2 regions of the Actinomyces radicidentis genome follow, and region 2 is predicted to be linked to the other one. Evidence: riboswitches for the same ligand, from Rfam matches in the RefSeq annotation. Region 2 holds a riboswitch; the other holds the start of a gene.
What was found. Region 2 has a riboswitch for S-adenosylmethionine ahead of AXF14_RS05150 (methionine ABC transporter ATP-binding protein). Riboswitches for the same ligand answer to the same signal wherever they lie in the genome.
Positions count from the first base shown of each region.

Region 1: it holds a riboswitch for S-adenosylmethionine, as region 2 does, so the genes downstream of both, AXF14_RS09260 (cobalamin-independent methionine synthase II family protein) here and AXF14_RS05150 (methionine ABC transporter ATP-binding protein) in region 2, are expected to answer to the same signal.

Region 1 covers NZ_CP014228.1:2,167,459-2,174,727, forward strand. Annotated here, with positions in the region: gene AXF14_RS09245 (magnesium transporter CorA family protein) at 1-142, opposite strand, end outside; gene AXF14_RS09250 (RecQ family ATP-dependent DNA helicase) at 219-2,534, opposite strand; gene AXF14_RS09255 (MarR family winged helix-turn-helix transcriptional regulator) at 2,686-3,696, shown strand; SAM riboswitch class I at 3,921-4,010, shown strand; gene AXF14_RS09260 (cobalamin-independent methionine synthase II family protein) at 4,238-5,500, shown strand; gene AXF14_RS09265 (cobalamin-independent methionine synthase II family protein) at 5,662-6,867, shown strand; gene AXF14_RS09270 (cobalamin-independent methionine synthase II family protein) at 6,898-7,269, shown strand, end outside.
Region 2 covers NZ_CP014228.1:1,226,106-1,233,374, forward strand. Annotated here, with positions in the region: gene AXF14_RS05140 (hypothetical protein) at 1-467, opposite strand, end outside; gene AXF14_RS05145 (alpha/beta hydrolase) at 933-2,051, opposite strand; SAM riboswitch class I at 2,304-2,394, shown strand; gene AXF14_RS05150 (methionine ABC transporter ATP-binding protein) at 2,388-3,431, shown strand; gene AXF14_RS05155 (methionine ABC transporter permease) at 3,428-4,174, shown strand; gene AXF14_RS05160 (MetQ/NlpA family ABC transporter substrate-binding protein) at 4,225-5,193, shown strand; gene upp (uracil phosphoribosyltransferase) at 5,339-5,977, opposite strand; gene betT (choline BCCT transporter BetT) at 6,177-7,269, opposite strand, start outside.

The sequences.
Region 1 (7,269 bases), 940 kb from region 2:
CGGCGAGATCGTCCTTGGAGGGGTGGACCAGGTCCGCCCAGAGGAGCACGTCCGGGTCGGCGAGCGCCTCGCTGACGCCGGAGATGTCGGTGGGGGCGTCCGTGGGGACGCCGTCGCGCCAGGCGAGTGCTCGGAAGGTCATGAGGGCATGGTGCCACCGCGGTGCCCGGGCGCTCGCGGCGGGCGGGTCGACCGCGGTGTGATGCTCGTCGGCCCCCTCAGCGCTGCGCGAGGACGAAGGGGTGCACGCTCGCGGCCCCGCCCTGCAGAAGCATCGCGCCGGCCACGGTGAGGGTCCAGCCGGAGTCGGTCCAGTCATCGACGAGGACGACCCGCGCACCCTGCAGGCCGGCGAGCGCGTTGCGGCTCCAGTCCGCCATGGTCAGCGACCGGGCCACGTCGGCGAGGCGGAAGGCGGAGCCGACGTCGTGCCGGCCGGGCTCGCCGGTGACGCCCATGATCCCGAGCGGCCGTGCCGCGAGCTGGTGGGCGACGGCCCGGCCGAGCTGACGCACGAGCTGGGGCCGGCGCCGCGACTCCACGATGACGACGACGAGCTCACCCGGCCCGCCCGCGCCGTCGCCGTCGGCCCCGTCCCAGGGCTCCTCGCCGTCGGGCAGGCCGTCGCCGTCGGCGTCCCCGGAGTCGATGAGGGAACCGAGGCGGTCCGCGACCTCGAGCACCGGGCCGCGCAGGACAGCCGGTACCTCGCCGTCCTCGCCGGACTCCACGAGGTCGCGCAACGGGCCGGAGATCCCGAGGCCGTCGAGGCGCCCGACGGCCATGCCCTCGCCGAGCCGCTCGTCCTCCTTGATCTTCCCCTTGAGGTCCGGCAGCCCGAGCCGGGCCATGCCGGTGGGCCACTGCTTGCGCGGCTCGAGGCTGACGCCCACGCGGGTGAGGGACTCGCGGGCGGCCTCCACCTCGGTCGCGCTGGCGGCGGCGGCGAGGTCGAGCCCGCCGCACAGGTCGCACTTCCCGCAGCGCCAGCCCTCGGGCATCTCCGGGTCGTCGAGGGCGGCGCGCAGGAAGGCCATGCGGCACTCCGGCGCCTCGAGGCGCTCGTAGCGGAGCATCGAGTCCTGCTCGGCGAGGCGGGCGGCCTCGACGCGCTGGTAGCGCTCGGCGTCGTAGACCCAGGACTCGCCCGTCGACTCCCAGCCGCCGCGCACCCGCCGCACGGCGCCGTCGACGTCGAGGACCTTGAGCATCGACTCCAGGCGCGTGCGCCGCAGGCTGGTCACCGTCTCGAGGACGTTCGTGCTCATGACTCCGTTGCCCTCGGCGCGGGCGGCGTCGAGCCCGGCGAGGACCTCGCGGACGTCCGGCTCGGGCGGGAAGCCCTGGGCGCCGAACCACTCCCAGATGGAGCGGTCCTCGGCGCCCGGCAGGAGGACGACCTCGGCTCGCGCGACCCCTCGGCCGGCGCGGCCGACCTGCTGGTAGTAGGACACGGGCGAGCTCGGCGCCCCGACGTGCACGACGAAGCCGAGGTCCGGCTTGTCGAAGCCCATGCCGAGGGCGCTCGTCGCGACGAGGGCCTTGACCCGGTTCTCCTTGAGGCTCACCTCGAGGCGCTCGCGCTCGGCCGGGTCCGTCTGCCCGGTGTAGGTGGCGACCTTGAGGCCCGCCTCCCTTAGGCGCTGGGCGACCTCGCCGGCGGCGGAGACGGTGAGGCAGTAGACGATGCCCGATCCCGGCTGGGAGCGCAGGTAGTCGGTGAGCCAGGCCAGGCGCGTCGCCGCGTCCGGGAGGGTGCGCACGCCCAGGTGGAGGGACTCGCGCTCGAGCGTGCCGCGCAGGACGAGGACCTCGGGCGCCTCGCGGCCCATGGCGCGCCCGGCGAGCTGCTCGGCGACGTCGTCGGTGACGCGCCTGTTGGCCGTGGCCGTCGTCGCCAGGACGGGCGTGGCGGGCGGCAGCTCGGCGAGCAGCGTGCGGATGCGGCGGTAGTCGGGGCGGAAGTCGTGGCCCCAGTCGGAGATGCAGTGCGCCTCGTCGATGACGACGAGCCCGGCGTCGGCGGCGAGGTGGGGGAGGACCTCGTCGCGGAAGACGGGGTTGTTGAGGCGCTCGGGGGAGACGAGGAGGACGTCGACGGCGCCGTCGCGGACCTGCCCCTCGATCTCGTCCCACTGGGTGGCGTTGGCCGAGTTCATGGTGACGGCGTTGATGCCTGCGCGCTGGGCGGCGCTCACCTGGTCCCGCATGAGGGCGAGGAGCGGCGAGATGATGACGGTCGCGCCGGCGCCGGTGCGCGCGCCGGGGGAGGGGACGGGGGCGCCGTCGCGCCAGCCGGCCCAGCCCTCGCGCAGGAGCACGGTGGAGACGAAGTAGACGGCCGACTTGCCCCAGCCGGTGCGCTGGACGACGAGCGCGCGGCGGTGGTCGACGACGAGCGCCTCGATGGCGCGCCACTGGTCCTCGCGCAGGGCGGCGTCGGCGCGGCCGACGAGCTCGCGGAGGACTGCCTCGGCGCGCTCGCGGATGGGGGAGTGCGTGGAGGTGGCGCTGGGGCTGCTCGTCTCGCTCATGCCGCCACGCTAACGCGCCCCTCCGACAGGAATCTGAAGGCCTTAGGGCTGTGACGCAGAACGTACAGGTTCCTGTCATACCTGCTTGACAAGGTTCGACAGGAACCTGTAACTTCGTCTCCATCAAAAACCGACAGGTACCCGTAGAAAGGTGCCCAGCACGACCCAGGAGAACCCCATGACGACCATGGACCCGAACCAGAACACCAACGCCCACCCCGACGACGCCACCGCCGACGCCACTGCTGCCGCTCAGGGGCAGCGTCCGGACCGCTCCGGCGTCGAGACCCGCCTCCACCGCCTCCAGCGCCTCGTGCGCCGTCGCCGCCACGAGCAGCGCGGCCCCCGCGGCGCGGGCCCCTTCGGCGACGCCACCCGCGGTCGCGGCCGCGTCATCGCCGCCCTCCAGATGCAGAGCCCCATCCCCACCCGCGAGCTGGCCTACCTGCTCGACATCCGCCAGCAGTCCCTCAACGAGCTCCTCAAGAAGCTCGAGGGCGACGGCCTCGTCGAGCGCACCCCCTCCGAGAAGGACAAGCGCGTCATGCTCGTCTCCCTCACCGACGCCGGTCGCGCCGCCGAGGTCGGGCGCGGGCGAGCCGACTACCTCACCGTCCTCACCGACGAGGAGGCCGCCCAGCTCGCCGGCCTCCTCGACAAGATCATCGACTCCCTCGAGGCCGAGCTCGGCGTCGCCGCCGACGAGGACCCCGCCGACTGGCAGGCCGAGGCCCGCCGCCGCATGGGCGACGATCGCTTCGAGGCCATGATGCGGATGCGCGAGGAGGGCTTCGGGCCCCGTCGCTTCGGTCCCGGCCCCTTCGGTCGCGACGGCGGACCCGACGGCGGCCCTCACGGCCACCACGACGGCCCCCACGGCCACCATGGCCGCCACGGTGAGCGTGATGATCACGAGGGCGGCCCGCGCGGCGGTCGCGGCGCGCACCGCGGCTCCTGGGAGCCCGACGGCGGCCCCCTCGGCGAGGGCGGGGCGCACGACGGGCGGCGTCGCGGCCAGCTCGGCCCCGGCTTGCCCGGCGGCGAGATCCCGGAGCGCGGCGCCCGAGAGTTCCGCGGCGGACGCCGAGGTCGCGGCGATCGCGGGCGCGGCTTCGGCCGCCAGGGCCGCTCCGGCCTCGAGGGCTGGGGCGAGCGCGCCTGACGCCGCCGGGCCCGGCGGGCCCACGCCGTCCCACCATCGGCCAGACCTCCCTGGACCAGCACGACGCCGACGGCGCCCGGCTCGTCCAGGGAGGTCTGGCTCGTCCGCGCTCAACGGCGTGCGGCCATGACCGAACCCCGCCCTCGCCGCGCCCTGTCTCGCTCCGCGGGAGCGTCGCGCCGTGACTTGCGACGCACCCGCCGTCGGCGGTTATGCTCCGCCCATCACCATCCCGAGCGGCCGAGAGACCTGGCTCCCCGACGCCGCAGCAACCACGCCGTCCGGCGGGGTGCTCCAGCCAGGAACGATGGAAGGCGACCATGCAGACCACCCGATGCGAGGCCGACGCCCCCGGCGCCTGTCCCCGTACCGCGAGGACGGAGCTTCCCCTGCCCGCGCAGCCGCGCGTCGCAGGGGCGGTCATGCCCCGCTGAGGCGCCCGGTCGTCTCAGCCCCAAGCCGCACGCGCCCGACGAGGGCGGCGCGGCGCCGGTCCCCACCGCCAGCCCGCGGCACCGCCGCAGCCACGAACAGGACCACCATGACCACGCGAATCCGCACCACCCACGTCGGCTCCCTCCCTCGCACCCAGGCCCTCACCGACGCCAAGGACAGCTACCTCGCCGGCTCCCTCGGCCGAGCCTCCCTCGACGAGGTCGTCGCCACCGAGACCGCCGGCGTCGTCAAGCGCCAGATCGACCTCGGCCTCGACGTCGTCAATGACGGCGAGTACGGCCACATCGCCGTCGGCGGCGACTACACCGCCTGGATGCTCTACGCCTACCGGCGCGTCTCCGGCGTCACCCCGCAGGACCCCGCCCACCCCGACTACGTCCCCGCGACCATCCGCCCCTCGCGCTCGCGCACCACCTCGATCCACCTGGCCGAGTGGACGCAGCACCGCGACTGGCTCGCCTTCGACGAGGCCTACGGCGACCCGGGCTCCGGCACCCTCTTCGGCGGCGCGGAGGACGTCTCCGCCGCCTTCTTCAAGGGCGAGGGCGGCCCGCTCCTGCCCGCCGTCACCTCCGCGGTCACCTACACCGGCGCCGACGACGTCGCCCGCGACCTCGCGGCCACCCGCGCCGCCCTCGAGGCGAACGGCCTCACGCCCGGCTCCGCCTTCATCTCCGCCCTCTCACCAGGCTCCGCCGGGCGGCTCGACGACGGCTTCTACGAGTACGACGACGACCAGGTCAACGCCTTCGCCGACGCCCTGCACCATGAGTACAAGGCGATCACCGACGCCGGCTTCACCCTCCAGCTCGACGCCCCCGACCTCGCCGACACCTGGGACCTGTTCAACCCCCAGCCGAGCCTGGCCGACTACCGCGCCTTCACCCAGGTGCGCATCGACGCCATCAACCGGGCACTCGAGGGGATCGACCCCGCCCAGGTCCGCCTCCACGTGTGCTGGGGCTCGTGGCACGGCCCGCACTCCACGGACATCCCCTTCCGCGACATCGTCGACCTCGCCCTCCAGGTCAACGCCAACGGGCTCTCCTTCGAGGCCGCCAACGTCCGCCACGAGCACGAGTGGAAGATATGGAAGGACATCGTCGACAACGGCCAGCTTCCGGAGGAGAGGTACCTCGTCCCCGGCTGCGTCTCCCACGTGACCAACGTGCTCGAGCACCCCGAGCTCGTCGCGGACCGCATCACCCGCTTTGCGGAGGTCGTCGGCCCCGAGCGCGTCGTCGCCTCCACCGACTGCGGGCTCGGTGGTCGCGTCCACGGCCAGATCGCCTGGGCCAAGCTCGCCTCCCTCACCGAGGGCGCCCGCATCGCCTCCGAGCGCTTCTGAGCGCGCGCCCCGGCGCCCGCGGGCGCGCTCCACGGGGCAGCGTCCCCGATCGAACCGGCGCCCCATCGCCGCACCAGCACCGACACGACCACCCGCACCACGACCTCCGCCCGGCCCCGCTCCCGCGGCCCGGCGCCCTGCAGCACCACCAGGAGAAGACCATGACCACCATCCGCACCACCCACGTCGGCTCCCTGCCCCGCACCGACACCCTGCTCAAGGCCAACGCCGACCACGCCGCCGGCACCCTGACCGACGCCGAGCTCGCCGACGTCGTCACCGAGGAGACCGACGCCGTCGTCGCCCGCCAGGCCGAGATCGGCCTCGACGTCGTCAACGACGGCGAGTACGGCCACACCATGACCGAGAAGGTCGACTACGGCGGCTGGTGGGCCTACTCCTTCGAGCGCTTCACCGGCCTCGAGATCCTCCACGAGCTCCCCGAGCACAAGCCCACCCCCGCCGGCAAGCTCGAGCTCGACGCCATGGGCGACCGCCGCGACTGGGTCGCCTTCGCCGACGCCTACTCCGACCCCACCAGCGGCATCCACCTCGCCACCCAGGGCGTTCCCGTGTGGCCCACCGTCACCGGTGAGATCCGCTACACCGGCCACGCCATCGTCGAGCGCGACGTCAAGGCCCTCACCGCTGCCCTCGAGAAGGCCGGCAAGCCCGTCTCCGACGGCTTCATCGCCTCCATCTCCCCGGCCGCCGCCGCCCGCATCGGCAACCAGTACTACGAGGACGACGAGGCCGCCGTCTGGGCCTGGGCCGAGGGCCTGCGCGAGGAGTACAAGGCGATCACCGACGCCGGGCTCACCGTCCAGATCGACGCCCCCGACCTCGCCGAGTCCTGGGACCAGTTCAAGGTCGCCCCATCCGTCGAGGACTACCGCCGCTTCTCCGCCGTGCGCATCGAGGCCCTCAACCACGCCCTGACGGGCATCGACCCCGACCAGGTCCGCTACCACATCTGCTGGGGCTCCTGGCACGGTCCGCACTCCACCGACCTCGGTCTCGAGAACATCGCCGACCTCGCCCTGTCCGTCAACGCCAACGGCTTCACCTTCGAGGCCGCCAACGCCCGCCACGAGCACGAGTGGCGCGTGTGGAAGGAGCTCGTCGAGGACGGGGGCCTCGCCGACGGCAAGTACCTCATCCCCGGCGTCGTCTCCCACGCCACGAACGTCCTCGAGCACCCCGAGCTCGTCGCCGAGCGCATCGAGCGCTTCGCGAGCGTCGTCGGCCCCGAGCGCGTCGTCGCCTCCACCGACTGCGGGCTGGGCGGCCGCGTCCACTCCCACATCGCCTGGGCCAAGCTCGAGTCCCTCGTCGAGGGCGCCCGCATCGCGAGCGAGCGACTCTGAGCGGCGCCGACCAGCGAGAGGATCACCTGCATGACTGACATCCGCACCACGCACGTCGGCTCCCTGCCCCGCACCCCGGAGCTGCTCGCCGCCAACGACCGCCGCACCGAGGGCACCATCAGCGACGAGGAGTTCGCCTCCGTCCTGTCCGCCTCCGTCGACGGCGTCGTCAAGCGCCAGCACGACCTCGGGCTCTCGATCGTCAACGAGGGCGAGTACGGGCACATCACCTCCGGCGCCGTCGACTACGGCGCCTGGTGGAACTACTCCTTCTCCCGCCTCGGCGGCCTCACCATGACCGACGAGGACCGCTGGGCCAACCCCGAGCGCGTCCGCTCCACGCCCGGCAACCCGCGGCTCACCTCCTTCCCGGACCGCCGCGACCGCGTCCGCTTCAACGAG
Region 2 (7,269 bases):
TCGGGCTGGACGTACTCGACGGAGGGGTCCGAGCTCAGCGAGCTGACGAAGGCCTGGGCGTCCGCCTCGTCCAGGGTGCTGGAGAGCTGGACGGAGGCGAGGTCGCCGGAGTGGGCGGTGACGGCCTCGACGTCGACGTCGGCGCTCGTGGCGTCGGCGGCCTCGTCGATGGCGGTCGTCGTGGCCGCGGGCAGCTCGCCCTCGACGTCCGTCCCGGCGGACTGGGCGGTGAGGACGTCGGCGGGCTCCGAGTCCGCCTTGTGCTTGACGATGTAGGCGTTCGAGGTCGCCGCGTCGTCCGTGGTGCTCACGGCGGTGCTCGTCGTGTCGACGGGGTCCGTGGCGGGGGCGGCGGTCGCCTGGCCGGCGATCGCGGGAGCGGCGGCGGACAGGGCTCCGGCCGCGAGGAGCCCTGCCGAGGCGGCGGAGAGCAGCGTGCGCGCCCTCCTCGGTGCGAGTGTTCTCATTGGATTTCCTCCTGAGGGGATGGCCCGGGGTGGGCCCGACGGCGGGTCGAGGGAGCCCGCGGGACCAGATCGGTCACGAAAAGGTAACGACACCGATCCATATGTGGCCATAGGGAAAACCAAGAATTTGATAAGTTGCTAAATGGGGTGTGGCGGGACCTCGCCACGCGCCGCTCCCGCGGGCGGTCCCCACGCTCCGACGACGCCCGTGCGCGTCAGGGACCGGGTGCGGGTGCGCCTCGCTGGGGGCTTCGTCGCCGGTTGCCGGCGCGGCCGGCCCTGGAGCCCGCGTCGCCCGGCTCGCCCGTCATCGCGCGACGACGGCCATGCTCCCCGCAGGCTCGCGCGGCCCATGCGCACAGGTGCCGCCCAGCGCCCTCGCGGACGCCGCCCGGCGCACGCACGTCGCGCGCACGGGCCGTGCAGGAGGGGTCGGCCGGGCCCGGGCGCCGGCAGGAGCCCGTCTCAGCCGAGGCGCGCCCGCAGCCAGCCCGTGAGCGCGGCGAGGTAGTCGCTGCGCGCCGGCTCGGGGGAGAGGACCAGGTCGTGGACCCCGCCCGGTACCTGCCGCAGGGTGACGTCGTCGCCCAGGTAGGGCGCGCGCGCGATCATCTGGTCCACGTGCAGGACCACGTCGCTGCACAGCGCGTCCTCGCGCGTCGGGTGGTCCCCGCCCGACGTCGTCGAGCAGCACAGGAGCACCGGCACCGTGATCCCCAGCCCGTGGTGGACGTCGCGCTGGAGACGACGGATCCCCGCCATGAAGCCCGCCCGCGCCGGGAAGGAGGGGGAGGGCTTGAGCGTGAGGTCCCAGTCCCACTCCCCGCCCCACCGCTGGTGCAGGACGCGGGCGTAGAGGTCGTCCTCGACGTCGCCGAGCGCGGCGCCCGCGGCCCAGTCCGTGCCCGCGCCCTCGCCGAGGACCTCGTCGCGCCGGCCGGCCAGCTCGGTGTCGCGCTGCGCGGCCAGCGGCGAGTCGACGATGATCCGGTCCGGGTCGCGGCGCGCCATGAGGTCGATCGCCGCCGAGCCGTAGGAGCGCATGAGCCCGCCGGCCTGGAGGTCCAGCCACGGGGAGTTGAGCGTGACGGCGTCGACCGTGCCCGGGTGGTCCGAGGCCCAGATGACGGCCGAGAGCCCGCCGGTCGAGTGCGCGTTGAGGACGACGACGTCGTGCCCGTGCTCCTCGCGGATGATGCGCAGCGCCTCGGCGATCTCCTCGTCGTGGACGCGCAGGTCCCGCACGTCGTGCGGGGAGCGGTAGCCGAGGCCGGCGCGCCCGCAGGCCCGCAGGTCCAGCCCGTAGAACTCGTAGCCGGCCCCGAGCAGCGCGTCGGAGAGCCCCGTCTGGAAGAAGTAGTCGTTGCGGCCGTGCAGGTAGAGGACGGCCCGCGAGTGGCGCGGCGACTCCCCGGGGGCCGTGGCGGCCTCGCGCTGGTGGACGAGGACGGCGTGGTCGGCGCCGGGAGCGGCGTCGGAGACCGTGACCGGGATGCGGCGGGCCACCCAGGGCTCCCCGAGGATGTCCTCGGCGACGTCGGCGCGGGCGTCGTCGGTGGTGGTGCGCGGGGTCTCCAGGATCATCACGGAGGGATCCTGGCACGCGCCCCGGTGCCCGGGGAGGGGCGACGCACGCGACCGCGAGGTCGTCACGCAAACGTGCCCGCACCGGGACCGGCCTTAGACCGACCGTGCGCACGGACCGGGTGCGGGACGGCCCCGGGCCCCGGGCCCTGCGCGGGGCCGCGGAGGAGCCCGGTCGATCCGCGTGACCTTCGTCCCCCTGAGCGGACGGGGCTTGCCCCTGTGAGCCGAGCCGCCTAGCGTCCTGCCTTGAACCCATCCAGAGCAACCGAGAGACCTGGCTCGTCGACGTTGCAGCAACCCCCGCTCGCGGTGAGGGTGCTTCCGCCAGGACCGATGGAGGAACGAGTGAGCGCATCCCCCGCCCCGACGACGGCGGCCGACGGCCGCATGATCTCCCTGCGCGACGTTCACAAGGTCTACCGCCTGCGCGACGGCTCCGAGGTCCGCGCCCTCGACGGCCTCAGCCTCGACGTGCCCGCGGGGTCCATCCACGGCATCGTCGGCACCTCCGGCGCCGGAAAGTCGACCCTCGTGCGCTGCCTGACCAGCCTCGAGCCCGTCACCTCCGGGACCGTGAGCGTCGCCGGCAAGGACATGTCCTCCCTGTCCGCCCGCGACCTGCGCGACGCCCGTCGCAGCATCGGCATGGTCTTCCAGCACGCCAACCTGCTCGACCAGCGCACCACCGCCCAGAACATCGCCTACCCGCTCGCCATGGCCGGCGTGAGGTCGGGAGAGCGCCGCGGCACCGTCGAGCGCATGCTCGAGCTCGTGGGCCTCGCCGACCGCGGCAGCTCCTACCCCTCGCAGCTCTCCGGCGGCCAGAAGCAGCGCGTCGGCATCGCCCGCGCGCTCGCGGACCAGCCCGCCGTCCTCCTGTGCGACGAGCCCACGAGCGCCCTCGACCCGGAGACCACCCGCTCGATCCTCGAGCTCATCCGCGACGTGCGCGACCGCCTCGGCGTCACCGTCGTCATCATCACCCACGAGATGAGCGTCGTGCGCTCCATCTGCGACTCCGTCTCGCTGCTCGAGGCCGGCCGCATCGTCGAGTCCGGCCCCATCGAGGAGGTCGTCGGCGACGTCACCTCCCGCCTGTCCCACGAGCTCGTGCCGCCGCCGGCCGTCCCCGAGGACGCCGTGGGGGCCCGCGACGCCGTCGTCGACGTCGCGCTCGTCGCCCACCCCGGCCAGCCCGCCGCCTCCCAGGTCCTCGGCCTCGTCGCCCAGCAGGGCGCCGACGTCGCCGCCGGCGTCTTCGAGACCCTCGGCACCGCCCAGGTCGGCCGGCTCGCCCTCACCATCCCCGCCGAGCGACGGGACGCCCTCGTGGACGCCCTCACCGCCGCCGGCGTCCACGCGGAGGTCCGCCGATGAGCACCCTGACCGCCCTGGCCGCCTCCCTCGCCGTCAAGACGCCGGGCCTCGACACGGTGCTCGCCGCCGCGGACGACCGAACCTGGTTCAACAACCCGGTCATCCAGCGCAAGCTCGGCCAGGCCACCTGGGAGACCATCGAGATGACCCTGGTCTCCGGGATCATCACCGTGCTGCTCGGCCTGCTCCTCGGCCTGGCGCTCGTCACCACCGGCAAGCGCGGCCAGCACCGCAACCGGGCCGTCTACGAGATCCTCTCGCAGATCGTCAACATCGGCCGCTCGATGCCCTTCATCATCCTCATGGTCGCGATCGTGCCGCTCACCCGGCTCATCGCCGGGACGTCGCTCGGCTGGCAGGCCGCCTGCGTCCCGCTCACCATCGGTGCCATCCCCTTCTACGCGCGACTGGTGGAGACGGCCATCAACGACGTCGACCACGGCAAGGTCGAGGCGGCCCTCATGATGGGCGCCTCCGGCAGCCAGGTCACCTGGGGGGTCCTCGTCCGCGAGGCCCTTCCCACCCTCATCCAGTCCGCGACGGTCACGATCATCACGCTGCTCGGCTACTCCGCCATGGCGGGCGCCGTCGGCGGCGGCGGCCTGGGCGACCTCGCCATCCAGTACGGCTACAACGGCTACCAGACCGACGTCATGGTCATCACCGTCATCACCATCGTCCTCGTCGTCGCGGTCATCCAGGTCGTCGGCGACCTCCTCGCCCGGCTCGTCGACCACCGCTGACGGCGCCGGCCCCACCGTCCCGACCCACCACCCACCCGAAAGGCACTCGCATGTCGCTCACCATCACCCGTCGCTCCGCCCTCGCCGGCGGCCTCGCCTCCGCCGTCGCCCTCACCCTGGCCGCCTGCGGCAACGACTCCGGATCCTCCTCGGCGGACTCCACCGCCTCGGCCGCCTCCGACGCGACGGCCGTCGCCTCCGAGGCCCCCTTCTACGCCGCCGCCACGGCCGCCCCGGCCGGTGCCGTGGACGTCAAGGACGTCGCCACCAAGGGCATCACCGTCTCCGGCGACACCGCCACCATCAAGGTCGGCGCCTCCCCGGAGCCGCACGTCACGATCCTCCAGTGGGTCCAGGACAACCTCACCGCCGGCACCGGCATCTCCCTGGACATCACGTCCATCAACGACTACCAGACGCCGAACTCCTCGCTGGGCGACGGCTCCCTGGCTGCCAACTTCTTCCAGACGCCGAACTTCCTCAAGCAGCAGATCGACGACAAGGGCTACGACTTCACGGCCACCGCGAAGGTCCACATCGAGCCCATGGGTCTGTACTCTTCGACCGTGAAGTCGGTCGACGACATCCCCGACGGCGGCACCATCATCCTCAACAACGACCCGGCCAACACCGCCCGCGGCTTCCGCCTCCTCGAGACCGCCGGCCTCATCACGGTGGACCCGAGCGTCGAGCTGCTCACCGACGTCGACGTCACCGAGAACAAGAAGAACCTCAAGTTCAAGACGGTCGACGGCGCCCAGGTGGCCCGCTCCATGGCCGACGCCGACGCCGCCTGCATCAACGGCAACTACGCCCTCGAGGCCGGCCTGTCCCCGAAGGACGACGCCCTCGTCCTCGAGCCCGGCGAGAACTCGCCCTACGCCAACGAGCTCGTCGTGCGCACCGCCGACAAGGACAACGCGGCCCTCGCCAAGCTCGCCGCCCTCCTCAACTCCGACGAGCTCAAGAAGTTCATCGAGGAGAAGTGGACCGACGAGTCCGTCATCCCGGCCTTCTGAGCCCCTCTCGTCGAGATCGGGACGTCCTGACCTCGAGATCGGGACGTCCCGAGCCCTCTCGGCCCTCGCGAACGCGCCCGTCGCTCCATCACGGAGCGGCGGGCGCGTCGTTGTTCCCCGTCCGGTGGGCCCGAACAGGGCGACCTCAGTCGACGATGCCGTAGAGGCGGTCGCCGGCGTCGCCGAGGCCCGGGACGATGTAGGAGCGCTCGTTGAGGTGGTCGTCCTCCGCGGCGGTGACGACGGTGACGTTGGCTCGGTCCCCGACGGCCTCCTCGAGGGCCTTGAGGCCCTCCGGGGCGGCGATGAGGCACAGGGCGGTGACGTCGCTGGCGCCGCGGTCCAAGAGGTACTCGATGGCGGCGACGAGGGTGTGGCCCGTGGCGAGCATCGGGTCGATGACGAAGACCTGACGGCCGTCGAGGTCGTCGGGGAGGCGGTTCGCGTAGGTCTCGATCTCGAGGGTGTCGTCGTCGCGGCGCATGCCGAGGAAGCCGACCTCCGCCGTCGGGAGCAGGCGGGTCATGCCCTCGAGCATGCCGAGGCCCGCGCGGAGGATCGGGACGACGATCGGGCGTGGCTCGGCCAGGCGTCGGCAGGTGGTGGTCGTGATCGGGGTCTTGATCTCGACCTCCTCGGTGCGCACGTCGCGCGTGGCCTCGTAGGCCAGGAGGGTCACGAGCTCGTCGACGAGCTGGCGGAAGACGGCGGACGGGGTGGTCTCATCGCGCAGCACGGAGAGCTTGTGGTCGATGAGCGGGTGGTTCGCAACGTGAAGGCGCATGGGGCAAGCCTACGGCGTGGCGGCGGCCACGAACGGCGGACGGGGGCACCGCGCGTGCCGGGCGCCTCGTACGGTCCCGGGGAGACGACGCGAGCGGGCCTCGCCGGACGGATCCGGGGAGGCCCGCTCGTCAGCGCGGTGGCGCTGGGCGGTCCCACCGAGCGCCGTCGGGAGCCCGACGGCGCTGGGTGGCGGCGCGTCAGTAGCTGACGGACTCGCTCGTGCCGAGGTACTCGAGCCAGCGCTCGTAGTGGTCGAGGACGTCGTGGGCGACCTGGTCCGCGGACCAGTCCAGGACGTCGTAGCCGACGCCGCCGCCCCACGGGCGCACCTCGAGGCGGATCGTCGTGTCGTCGGCCTCGTTGAGGCCCGCGCCGCCGTACTGGGGCGCCGGCGTCTCCACCATGCGCACCACGTAGCGGAAGGCCCGGTGGCCCTGGGAGCGCTCGACGGCGTCGGTCTCGGTCTCGCCGTCACGCGCCTCGTTGTTCGGGTCCGTGACGAGGAGCGTGGCGCGGCCGTGGAAGGTGCGGGTGTCGTCGGGGTCCGCGGCCTCCTCGCCCTCGACGTAGACCTCGGCGTCGAGCTGCTCCTTCTCGAGCTCCGCGGCGACGGCCTGGAGGGCCGGGACGATGCGGTTGTCGAGGGCGCGCTGCGCCTGGGCGGGGCTGACGGAGTCGAAGGTGTGGGCGAGGCGGTCTCGCCAGGAGACGCGGCGCAGGCCCGCGGCGGTGCCGGTGAAGCCGAGCTGGCGGTTGCGCATCGCCTGGGAGCGGGCCAGGTCCCAGCTCGCCTCGGCTCGCAGCGCCTTGGAGAGGCAGTAGCCGATGAGGACGATGATGAAGCTGAAGGGCAGCGCCATGACGAGCGTCGCCTGCTGGAGGATGTTGATGCCTCCGGCGAGCAGCATGGCGATGGTGAGGACGCCGGTGAGGGTCGCCCAGAAGATGCGCAGCCACGGGGCGGCGTCCTCGCGCTCGCCCTTGATGCGGCTGGACAGGTTCGACATGACCAGGGCGCCGGAGTCGGCGGAGGTCACGTAGAAGAGGATGCCGACGAAGAGCGACAGGGCGATGAGGATCTTCGAGCCGGGCAGGTCGCCGAGCATGAGGTAGAGCCCCTGCTCGGGCGTCTTGAGGGTGGTCTCCGCGAAGGACTGGTTGCCGGAGCGGATGAGGTCGATGGCGTTGTTGCCGAAGATCGAGACCCACATGACGACGTAGGTGAAGGGGAGCACGAGGGCGCCGGCGACGAACTGGCGGATCGTGCGGCCGCGGGAGATGCGGGCCAGG